One region of the Streptomyces sp. TLI_55 genome, then DNA from elsewhere that is predicted to be linked to it. Evidence: riboswitches for the same ligand, from Rfam matches in the RefSeq annotation. Region 1 holds a riboswitch; each other region holds the start of a gene.
What was found. Region 1 has a riboswitch for S-adenosylmethionine ahead of thrC (threonine synthase). Riboswitches for the same ligand answer to the same signal wherever they lie in the genome.

Region 1 (3,268 bases):
TGACGGTGCCCTGAGCCATGCCTAACTCCCCTATTACTGGCCCTTGCACAGATCCACACTTCGCGGATCCGGGTCAGACCTCACCCCCCACGGATTGGGGGCGTGCGCCGGAACGCGTCGACCGCGGCTGAATGTATCTGTCCAACTGCCGTCTGCAACAGGTCAATCGGACGAGAATTCCGGACGCGCGAGATCCGGAATGTGGTGAGAATTCGCCCGAACTCAGGGCAAGTCGGGCCCTACAAAAGGCACAAAACTCGCAAAAGAACGGCACACTTTGGCTGCTTCTCGACGCAAGTGGAGCAGGTACTCATATGCGTGCGGCATGGAAGGCGCAGCAGGTTCCCCAACTGTACCGCGCTCAACCATAGAGAATTGCCCCCTCCGCTTCTCTCGCGGAGGGGGCAATTAGGTGAACTCTCAATAATTGGCGTTACCGAGGGTAATGTTCGGTCATTCGGTCAGACCCGCCGAACCGATGTCAGCCGCCGGCGACGGCCGGGATGATCGAGACGCCGGCGCCATCCGGGGTGGCGGTCTCCAGGCCCTGCTCGAAGCGGACGTCGTCGTCGTTGACGTACACGTTGACGAAGCGGCGCAGCTTGCCCTGGTCGTCGAGGACGCGGGCGGCGATGCCCGTGTGGTTCTTCTCCAGGTCGGCGATGACGTCGGCGAGGGTGGCCCCCTCGGCGGCGACCTCGGCCTGCCCGCCGGTGTAGGTGCGCAGGATGGTGGGGATGCGGACGGTCACGCTCATGCGAGGCCAGCCTCTCGGAAGGAGTCCAGGTTGGGGCGGATGGTCGCGGTGAGGCCGGTGCCGGCCACCGCGTCGAGGGTCTTCAGGCCGTCGCCGGTGTTCAGCACGACGGTGGTGAGGGTGGGGTCGAGTACGCCGTTCTCGATCAGCTTGCGGGTGACACCGACCGTCACGCCACCGGCGGTCTCCGCGAAGATGCCCTCCGTGCGGGCCAGCAGCTTGATCGCGTCGACGATCTGCTCGTCGTTGACGTCCTCCACGGCACCGCCCGTGCGGCGCGCGATGTCGAGGACGTAGGGACCGTCGGCCGGGTTGCCGATGGCGAGGGACTTGGCGATGGTGTTCGGCTTCTGGGGACGGACGACGTCGTGGCCCGCCTTGTAGGCGACGGACACCGGCGAGCAGCCCTCCGCCTGGGCGCCGAAGATCTTGTACGGCTTGTCCTCGACGAGCCCGAGCTTGATCAGCTCCTGGAGCCCCTTGTCGATCTTCGTGAGCTGCGAACCGGAGGCGATCGGGACGACCAGCTGGTCCGGGAGCTTCCAGCCGAGCTGCTCGCAGATCTCGTACGCCAGGGTCTTGGACCCCTCCGCGTAGTACGGCCGCAGGTTGACGTTGACGAAGCCCCAGCCCTCGCCGGCCGGGTCGCCGATCAGCTCGGAGCAGAAGCGGTTCACGTCGTCGTAATTGCCCTCGATGCCGACGAGCTCACCGCCGTATACAGCGGCCATGACGACCTTGCCCTGCTCCAGGTCGTGCGGGATGAACACGCAGGAGCGGAAGCCGGCGCGGGCGGCGGCGGCGCCGACGGCACCCGCGAGGTTGCCGGTGGAGGAGCAGGAGAGCGTGGTGAAGCCGAAGACGCGGGCGGCCTCGATGGCCTGGGCGACGACCCGGTCCTTGAAGGAGTGCGTCGGGTTGCCGGAGTCGTCCTTCACGAAGAGCTTGCCGGCCTCGACACCCAGCTCGCGGGCGAGGTTGTCGGCCTGGACGAGCTTGGTCCAGCCGGGGTTGATGTTGGGCTTGTCGGCCACGTCCGCGGGGACGGGCAGCAGCGGTGCGTAGCGCCAGATGTTCGCGGGTCCCGCCTCGATCTGCTTGCGGAGCTCCTCGGCGTCGTAGGCGGAGAAGTCGTAGGCGATCTCGAGCGGGCCGAAACACTCCTCGCACGCGAAGACCGGGCCGAGCGGCACCCGGTGGCCGCATTCACGGCAGCTGAGCGCCGCGGCGGGACCGAGGTCTACGCTGGTGGAGGCGGAATCGGTGGTGCTTGCAACAGTCTGCGCAGCCATGAGAGGCGAGGCCCTTTCTCCTCATCTTCCTCACGACGCATCTCGCCGTGAGACGGATTTGGCACCTTCCCTAGCCGGGAGCCTCGCGATGCGATCGATGCTGATCGCTACGAGACCGGCTGGAGGGTTGCCGGGGCTTCATCGGGCCGTATCCCTCTGCCCCTCTGGATGAGCGGTATGAAGTTGTGAACATCGGACGAGCCAGGACATGCGATGGTCATCCGCGTTGTTCAAGACTGTAACCGACGACCAGGACAGTTGAGATAGTCGTCCGAACCGCGAGATGGATCACAGACGGGTCCAGCTCGCCGAAAGAACGCAGAGGAGCCGCGCACTGTGCTGAACGAAGTCGAGCGCTGGCTGACCACACGCTCCTGGTCGGTGACCGATCGCCCGCTCCACCAGATCCTGGCCGCCAAGCAACGCACGAAACAGACGGTCAGCGTCGTGCTGCCCGCGCTCAACGAGGAGGAGACGGTCGGCGACATCGTCGCGATCATCCGTCACGACCTGATGCAGCAGGTCCCCCTCGTCGACGAGATCGTCGTCGTCGACTCCGGGTCGACCGACCGGACGTCGCAGGTGGCGGCCGCGGCCGGGGCCACGGTGGTGCACCGCGACGAGATCCTGCCCCGTATCCCCACCGTGCCCGGCAAGGGCGAGGTGCTGTGGCGGTCGCTGCTGGTGACCAGCGGTGACATCGTCTGTTTCATCGACGCCGACCTGAAGGAGTTCTCCTCCGACTTCGTCACCGGGATCGTCGGCCCGCTGCTGACGGAGCCCGAGGTCGACCTGGTCAAGGCCATGTACGACCGCCCGCTGGGCGGCGCGGCGGGCCAGGGCGGCCGGGTGACCGAGCTGATGGCCCGGCCGCTGCTCAACATGCACTGGCCGCAGCTGGCGGGCTTCGTGCAGCCCCTGGGCGGCGAGTACGCGGCCCGCCGCTCGCTGCTGGAACAGCTGCCGTTCCCCGTCGGCTACGGCATCGAGCTCGGCATGCTGGTCGACGCCCTGCACCTGGTCGGCCTCGACGCGCTCGCCCAGGTCGACGTGGGCGTCCGCAAGCACCGCCACCAGGACGGCCAGGCCCTCGGCCGGATGTCCGCCGCGATCTACCGCACGGCCCAGCTCCGCCTGGCCCGCGGCCATCTGATCCGCCCCGCCCTCACCCAGTTCGAGCGGGGCGACACCGGTTTCGAACCGCGCACCTACTCCGTGG
Region 2 (3,268 bases), 1.7 Mb from region 1:
ACGGTCGAGGAGATCACCGGCCTCGTCCAGGCGATGTACGAGCACGCCAACGTGATCGAGGTGTCCGGGCGGACCGTCGACATCGTCGGCACCGGCGGCGACGGCGCCAAGACGGTGAACATCTCCACGATGTCCTCCCTCGTCGTGGCCGGCACCGGCGCGAAGGTCGTCAAGCACGGCAACCGCGCGGCCTCGTCGGCGTCGGGCTCCTCGGACGTCCTGGAGAAGCTGGGCGTCAACCTCGACCTCACCCCGAAGCGGGTGGCCGAGGTCGCCGAGGAGGCCGGCATCACCTTCTGCTTCGCCATCAAGTTCCACCCGGCGCTGCGTCACGCGGGCGCCGCCCGCGGCCAGTTGGGCATCCGTACGGTGTTCAACGCCCTCGGTCCGCTGACCAACCCGGCGAAGGTCAAGGCGCAGGCGGTGGGCGTCGCCGACCCGCTGATGGCGCCGATCGTCGCCGGGGTGTTCGCCGAGCGCGGCAACTCCTCCCTGGTGTTCCGCGGCGACGACGGCCTCGACGAGCTGACGACCACCGCCACCTCCCGGGTGTGGATCGTCCGCGACGGCAAGGTCACCGAGGAGGCCTTCGACCCGCGGGACGTCGGCCTCGAGCTGGTGCCGGTGGAGGCGCTGCGCGGCGGCGACCCGGCGTTCAACGCGGAGGTCGCGCGCCGGCTGCTCGACGGTGAGACGGGCCCCGTCCGGGACGCGGTCCTGCTGAACTCGGCGGCCGCTCTGGTGGCCCTGGAGCCGGGCTCGGGGACGCTGGCGGAGCAGCTGCGGGCCGGCATGGACCAGGCCGCCGAGTCGATCGACTCGGGCGCCGCCAAGCAGGCCCTCGACCGCTGGGTGGCCGCCAGCAACCGGTAGTCGTGTCGATCGTCGTTCCGCGATCCGGACACGGGTTGCGGGCCGACGATCACATCGCGTACGTTCCTGTACCAGGTCATGAGTGACAGTCATGAGGCCCCGGCCGACTGTCCGGCAACCCTCCGTCCGTGGCGGGGTGCCCCGGGTGAAGACCAGGCCGTAGGCAGCGAGGTCTACGGCAAGCGCGGGCCCCTCTCGAAACCAGGGGTCCTGGTCGTTCGAGGGAGTCTTCCGTGAGCAAGCGAATGCGATAGGGCCGCAGAGCCCCGCCTCCGCGCACCCCTTTTCTCTTCTTCCGCATGCCTTGCTTCGGCATGCCCTCTCACGGGAGTTCCCCATGTCTGTCTCCACCGTTGCCGCAGCCCAGTCCCTTTGTGCCCCGCTGCCCGTTCTGGGCCGGGATGTCACCGTCCCGCTCGTCACCGGTGGCGAGGTCACCTACGCCGCCCTCGACTACGCCGCCAGCGCGCCGGCCCTCCAGCGGGTGTGGGACGACGTGGCGGCGTACGCGCCCTACTACGGCAGCGTGCACCGCGGTGCCGGGTACCTCTCGCAGCTGTCGACCGACCTGTTCGAGAACGCCCGCAGGACCGTCGCCGAGTTCCTGGGCTGCCGCGAGGGCGACCAGGTCGTCTTCACCCGGTCCACCACCGACTCCCTCAACCTGCTCGCCGCCGCGCTGCCCGCCGACTGTCAGGTCTTCGTCTTCGAGACCGAGCACCACGCCTCCCTGCTGCCCTGGCGCGACGCCCGCGTCACCTACCTCAACGCGCCCCGCACCCACCAGCAGGCCGTGCAGACCCTGGAGAAGGCCCTCGCCGACCGTGACCCCTACGGCCCGGCCCTGGTCTGCGTGACCGGTGCCTCCAACGTCACCGGCGAGCTGTGGCCGGTGCGCGAGCTGGCCGCCGCCGCCCATGCGCACGGCGCCCGGATCGTCCTCGACGCCGCCCAGCTCGCCCCGCACCACGCGGTGTCCGTCGCCGACCTCGACGTCGACTGGGTCGCCTTCTCCGGCCACAAGCTGTACGCCCCCTTCGGCTCCGGCGTCCTCGCCGGCCGCGCCGACTGGCTGACCACCGCCGAGCCCTACCTCGCGGGCGGCGGCGCCAGCCGCAAGGTCACCCGGCGCGAGGACGGCGGCGTGGACGTGGAGTGGCACGAGAGCGCGGCCCGCCACGAGGCCGGCTCCCCGAACGTCATCGGCGCCTACTCCATCGCCTCGGCCTGCAAGGCGCTCACCGAGGCCGGCTTCGACAGCCTGGTCGCGCGCGAGCAGTACCTGATCGAGAAGGTGCGGGAAGGCCTCGCGGACGTCCCCGAGGTCCGCATCCTCTCCCTCTTCGGGGACGACGCCCCGCGCGTCGGCGTGATCTCCTTCGTCGTCGAGGGCTGGAACAGCTCCCACTTCGCCGCCGCCCTCTCCGCCGAGTACGGCATCGGCGTCCGCGACGGCCTCTTCTGCGCCCACCCCCTCGTCCGCACCCTGCTCGGCAGCGACCCGCAGACCCAGGGCGAGTGCGGCGCCCCCGAGGCCGCGCCCGGCGAGAAGTCCCTCAACGCCATCCGCGTCAGCTTCGGCGCGGGCACGCCGGACGAGCACGTGGAGCGGTTCGTGAACGCCGTGCGCGAGCTGGTCAGCGACGGTGCGAAGTGGCGGTACCGGACCGAGGACGGGCGCTGCGTCCCGGCCGTCTGACCGGCTGACCTGCGGTTGCCGGTACGCTCCCTACGGCGTTCGTACGACATACAGGGGGAGCGGGAAGTGCAGGCGCTGCGCACGACGGATCCGCGCAGGGTCGGCCCGTACGAGGTACGAGGCCGGCTCGGCTCGGGCGGCATGGGCGAGGTCTACCTCGCCGAGTCACGGACCGGGCTGCGGCTGGCGGTGAAGGTCGTCAGGGCCGAGTACGCCCAGGACCGCACCTTCCGGGCCCGGTTCCGGCAGGAGGTACGGGCCGCGCAGACCGTCGGCGGGGCGGGCACCTACACCGCGCGCGTGGTCGACGCCGACCCCGAGGGCGAACGCCCCTGGATGGCGACGGAGTTCGTGGAGGGACCGAACCTGCGGGACGCGGTCCTCGACGGCGGGCCCCTGCCGGAGCCCGCGGTCCGGGTGCTGGGGGCCGCGCTCGGGGAGGCGCTGGGTGCGATCCACGCCCGTGGCATGGTCCACCGGGACCTGAAGCCCTCCAACATCCTGCTGGCGCCGGACGGTCCTCGGGTCATCGACTTCGGGATCGTACGGGCCCTTGAGGCGACGGCGATGACCCGCACCGGCGCGATCGTCGGCTCGGTCGGCTATGTCTCGCCCGAGCAGATCCGCAACGGCGGCAAGGTCGGACCGTCGAGCGACGTGTTCTCCCTGGGAGCCGTCCTCGCCTACGCGGCGAGC
Region 3 (3,268 bases), 4.5 Mb from region 1:
ACGCATCCGACGCGCCCAACCAGGTCGACGCCACCGTGGAACTGGCGCGCGAGGCCGCGGCTGCCGGCCTGCGGTCGGCCTGGTTCGGGCAGACCCTCGGCGCGGACTCACCGCAACTCGCGGCAATCGTCGGGCGGGAGGTACCCGGACTACAGGTGGGCACCTCGGCGATCCCCGTCTTCGGCCGGCACCCGCTGCTGGTCTCGAGCCAGGCCCAGACCGCCCAGGCCGCGACGCACGGCCGCTACCACCTCGGTCTGGCCCTGGGCACGAAGCTGCTGACGGAGGGCGCCTTCGGCCTGCCCTTCGAGCGTCCCATCGCCCGCCTGCGTGAATTCCTCACCGCCCTACGGCAGTTGACCGAGTCCGGCACAGCGGACTTCCATGGTGAACTGCTCACCGCCACCACGCCGCTCCCGGCCCGCGTACCGGGCGCCGAGAACGGCGTCCCCATCCTGGTCGCCGCCATGGGTCCGCAAGCACTGCGCGTCAGCGGTGAGTTGGCGGACGGGATCTTGCCCTACCTGGCGGGACCGCGCGCCCTGGCGGAGCAGATCGTTCCCGCCGTGACCGCCGCGGCCGAGGCCGCCGGTCGTCCCGCGCCCCGGATCGTGGCTCTGGTGCCCGGCGTGGTCACGGACGATGTCGACGCGGTGCGGGCGCGGGCCACGGAGAACCTGGCGTTCTACGAGCAGATCCCGTCCTACGCACGCGTCATCGAACTCTCCGGCGGTCGGCGGGCCGCCGACCTGGCCGTGATCGGCGGCGAGAAGGCGGTCGAAGCCGAGGTCCGGCGCTACCGCGACGCCGGCGCCACCGAGGTCGTGTTCTCGGGCACCGAGATGGCCGGCGAAGAGGACCGCCGACGCACCTGGGCACTCCTCGGCGAACTGGCCGATTGAGTGAACTGGTCGGGCAGCCGTGCAAGTAGCGTATGAGGATGGCGGAGTTCAAGGCTGTCCAGGTGAACCTGTGGTGCGACGACGTGGAGCGCTGCGCGGCGTTCTTCCGACGCCTCGGCCTGCCCGAGCGTTTCCGTTTTCCGCGGGAGGGTGAACCGCACCAGGTCGAGGTGGAGGCTGCCGGCGTGCGGATCGGGCTCAGCTCGGCCCGCGTCGGCGGCGAACTCTTCGGCATCGCCACGACGCCCGGCGCGAACACCGAGGTGGTGTTGTGGTGCGACGACGTGGACGGGATGCATCTCAGGGCCCTCGAAGCAGGGGGCGAGCCCTTGGTGAATCCGACCGACTCTCCGGACGGTCGGCTTCGATTTGCCTGGCTACATGATCCCGAGGGCCACCGTGTGAAGTTCGTGCAGGAACGCGGCTGAGACCTGCCCCGAGCAGGCGCCAGGCACGGGGTGGTCCCGGTTGCGGCATTGACGTACGACGAGCCCGCTCCGTACGATCACGAACGGCATTGAGTGTCAGCGACAAGCCCTGGCTGGCTGACCGGCAACCCTCCCGCGCGGTGGGGTGCTCCAGGTGAAAGCCCGGCGGGATCACCGGCGATCCCCGCAAGCGCGTGGCCCCTTGAGCGGGGCCGGAGAATGGGGAGGACCGGCATGCGTCGTCACAGTGATGACCTCAGTGCCTCCTTCGCCGTAGCCGCGGTGTTCTCCCGGCTCTCGCGCCGCCTGCACATCGATCTGAAGCGTTCGACCAGCTGCCTGTGTCGGGTCTGACGGTCTGACGGGCATTCCCCCCGTCTGGCGACGTCCGGCGCCGGTCGTCGCCGCACTGCTCTCCGTGTGATCCCGCTCTTCCGCCGGATCCCCTTTTCCAGTTGATCTCTGCCTGCGCAGCGCTCCCCCGTCATCGACACCGCGTCGGCCGGGGCCGCACTCCCATGCACAACCGTGCCCTGGACGGCACCCCCGTGCCTGGTGACACCCATGAGGAGAACCACCCCGTGACAGCACTTCCGGATTTCAGATCCCCCCGATGGGCGGCGCTGACCGCCCTTCTCACGACCAGCGTGCTGCTGACCGCCTGCGGATCCGGCTCCGACGCGGGCGGCTCCGGCAACGACAGCGGCAAGCCGAAGTCCGGCGGCACCCTGACCTTCGCGGTCGGTTCCGATGCCGGCTGCGTGGACCCGCAGCAGGTCGGCAGCAACGAGAGCATCTACTCGGTACGCCAGACCGTGGACTCCCTCACCGACCAGGACCCCGAGACCGGCAAGATCGTGCCGTGGCTGGCCAAGAGCTGGGACATCAACTCCGACGCCACGGAGTTCACGTTCCATCTGCGCTCGGGGGTCACCTTCAGCGACGGCTCCAAGCTGACCGCGCAGGTCGTCAAGGACAACTTCGACGCGGTGCCGAAGCTGGGCGCCCTCGGCGTCCTCGCCCAGGGCTATCTGAGCAGCGTCAAGAGCACCACCGCGGTCGACCCGCTCACCGTCAAGGTGACCTTCAAGGAGCCCAACGCCCAGTTCCTCCAGGCGACTTCGACCCACTCGCTGGGCATCGAGTCGTCGGCGAGCGTCAAGAAGACCCCGCAGCAGAAGTGCAGTGACGGCGTCATCGGGTCGGGCCCGTTCGTGCTGAAGCAGTACGTGCAGAACCAGTCGATCACCCTGGCCAAGCGCACCGGGTACGACTGGGGCTCCTCGCTGTGGTCCAAGAAGGGCGAGGCCTACCTGGACAAGCTGGTGTTCAAGGTGGTGCCCGAGGCGGGGGTGCGGGCCGGCAGTCTTCAGTCCGGTCAGGTGGACGCGATCAGCAGCGTCGGCAAGGCCAACGAGACGGCGCTCAAGGGCGGCCAGGTCACCCTCCTGCACCGGGCCAACCCGGGCGTGGTGTTCGGGCTGGGGATCAACAACTCGCGGCCCGTCCTGAAGGACGTGAAGGTGCGCCAGGCGATTCTGGCCGCCCTCGACCGCAAGCAGGTCGCCGACACCGTGTTCCCGACCGGCACCAAACCGGCGACCAGCATCCTGGCGCACACCACACCCGACTACACCGACCTCTCCGCGGACCTCGCCTTCGACGCGGCCAAGGCCAAGTCCCTGCTGGACGCGGCCGGTTGGAAGGAAGGCGGTGACGGCATCCGCGCCAAGGACGGCAAGAAGCTCAGCCTGGCCATCAGCTGGTTCCCCAACGCGGCCACCAACCAGCCCGCTCTGGAGCTCGTCCAGCAGCAGCTGAAGGCCGTCGGGATCGACGTGACGCTCAAGCAGGGCCAGGTCAGCCAGTTCGCCACCACCCTCCAGGGCGGCGACTTCGACCTGGTGTGGGGCAACGTGACCCGTGCCGACCCCGACA

Region 2: it holds a riboswitch for S-adenosylmethionine, as region 1 does, so the genes downstream of both, CRP56_RS11760 (aminotransferase class V-fold PLP-dependent enzyme) here and thrC (threonine synthase) in region 1, are expected to answer to the same signal.
Region 3: it holds a riboswitch for S-adenosylmethionine, as region 1 does, so the genes downstream of both, CRP56_RS39855 (ABC transporter substrate-binding protein) here and thrC (threonine synthase) in region 1, are expected to answer to the same signal.

What each region holds. Positions count from the first base shown of each region.
Region 1 is NZ_OAOJ01000001.1:4,176,663-4,179,930, forward strand. It holds gene CRP56_RS19220 (cold-shock protein) at 1-19, opposite strand, end outside; gene CRP56_RS19225 (ubiquitin-like small modifier protein 1) at 482-757, opposite strand; gene thrC (threonine synthase) at 754-2,049, opposite strand; SAM riboswitch class I at 2,068-2,224, opposite strand; gene CRP56_RS19235 (glucosyl-3-phosphoglycerate synthase) at 2,386-3,268, shown strand, end outside.
Region 2 is NZ_OAOJ01000001.1:2,516,989-2,520,256, reverse strand. It holds gene trpD (anthranilate phosphoribosyltransferase) at 1-873, shown strand, start outside; SAM riboswitch class IV at 948-1,064, shown strand; gene CRP56_RS11760 (aminotransferase class V-fold PLP-dependent enzyme) at 1,211-2,572, shown strand; gene CRP56_RS11755 (protein kinase domain-containing protein) at 2,639-3,268, shown strand, end outside.
Region 3 is NZ_OAOJ01000001.1:8,685,300-8,688,567, reverse strand. It holds gene CRP56_RS39865 (LLM class F420-dependent oxidoreductase) at 1-902, shown strand, start outside; gene CRP56_RS39860 (VOC family protein) at 941-1,330, shown strand; SAM riboswitch class IV at 1,416-1,529, shown strand; gene CRP56_RS39855 (ABC transporter substrate-binding protein) at 1,912-3,268, shown strand, end outside.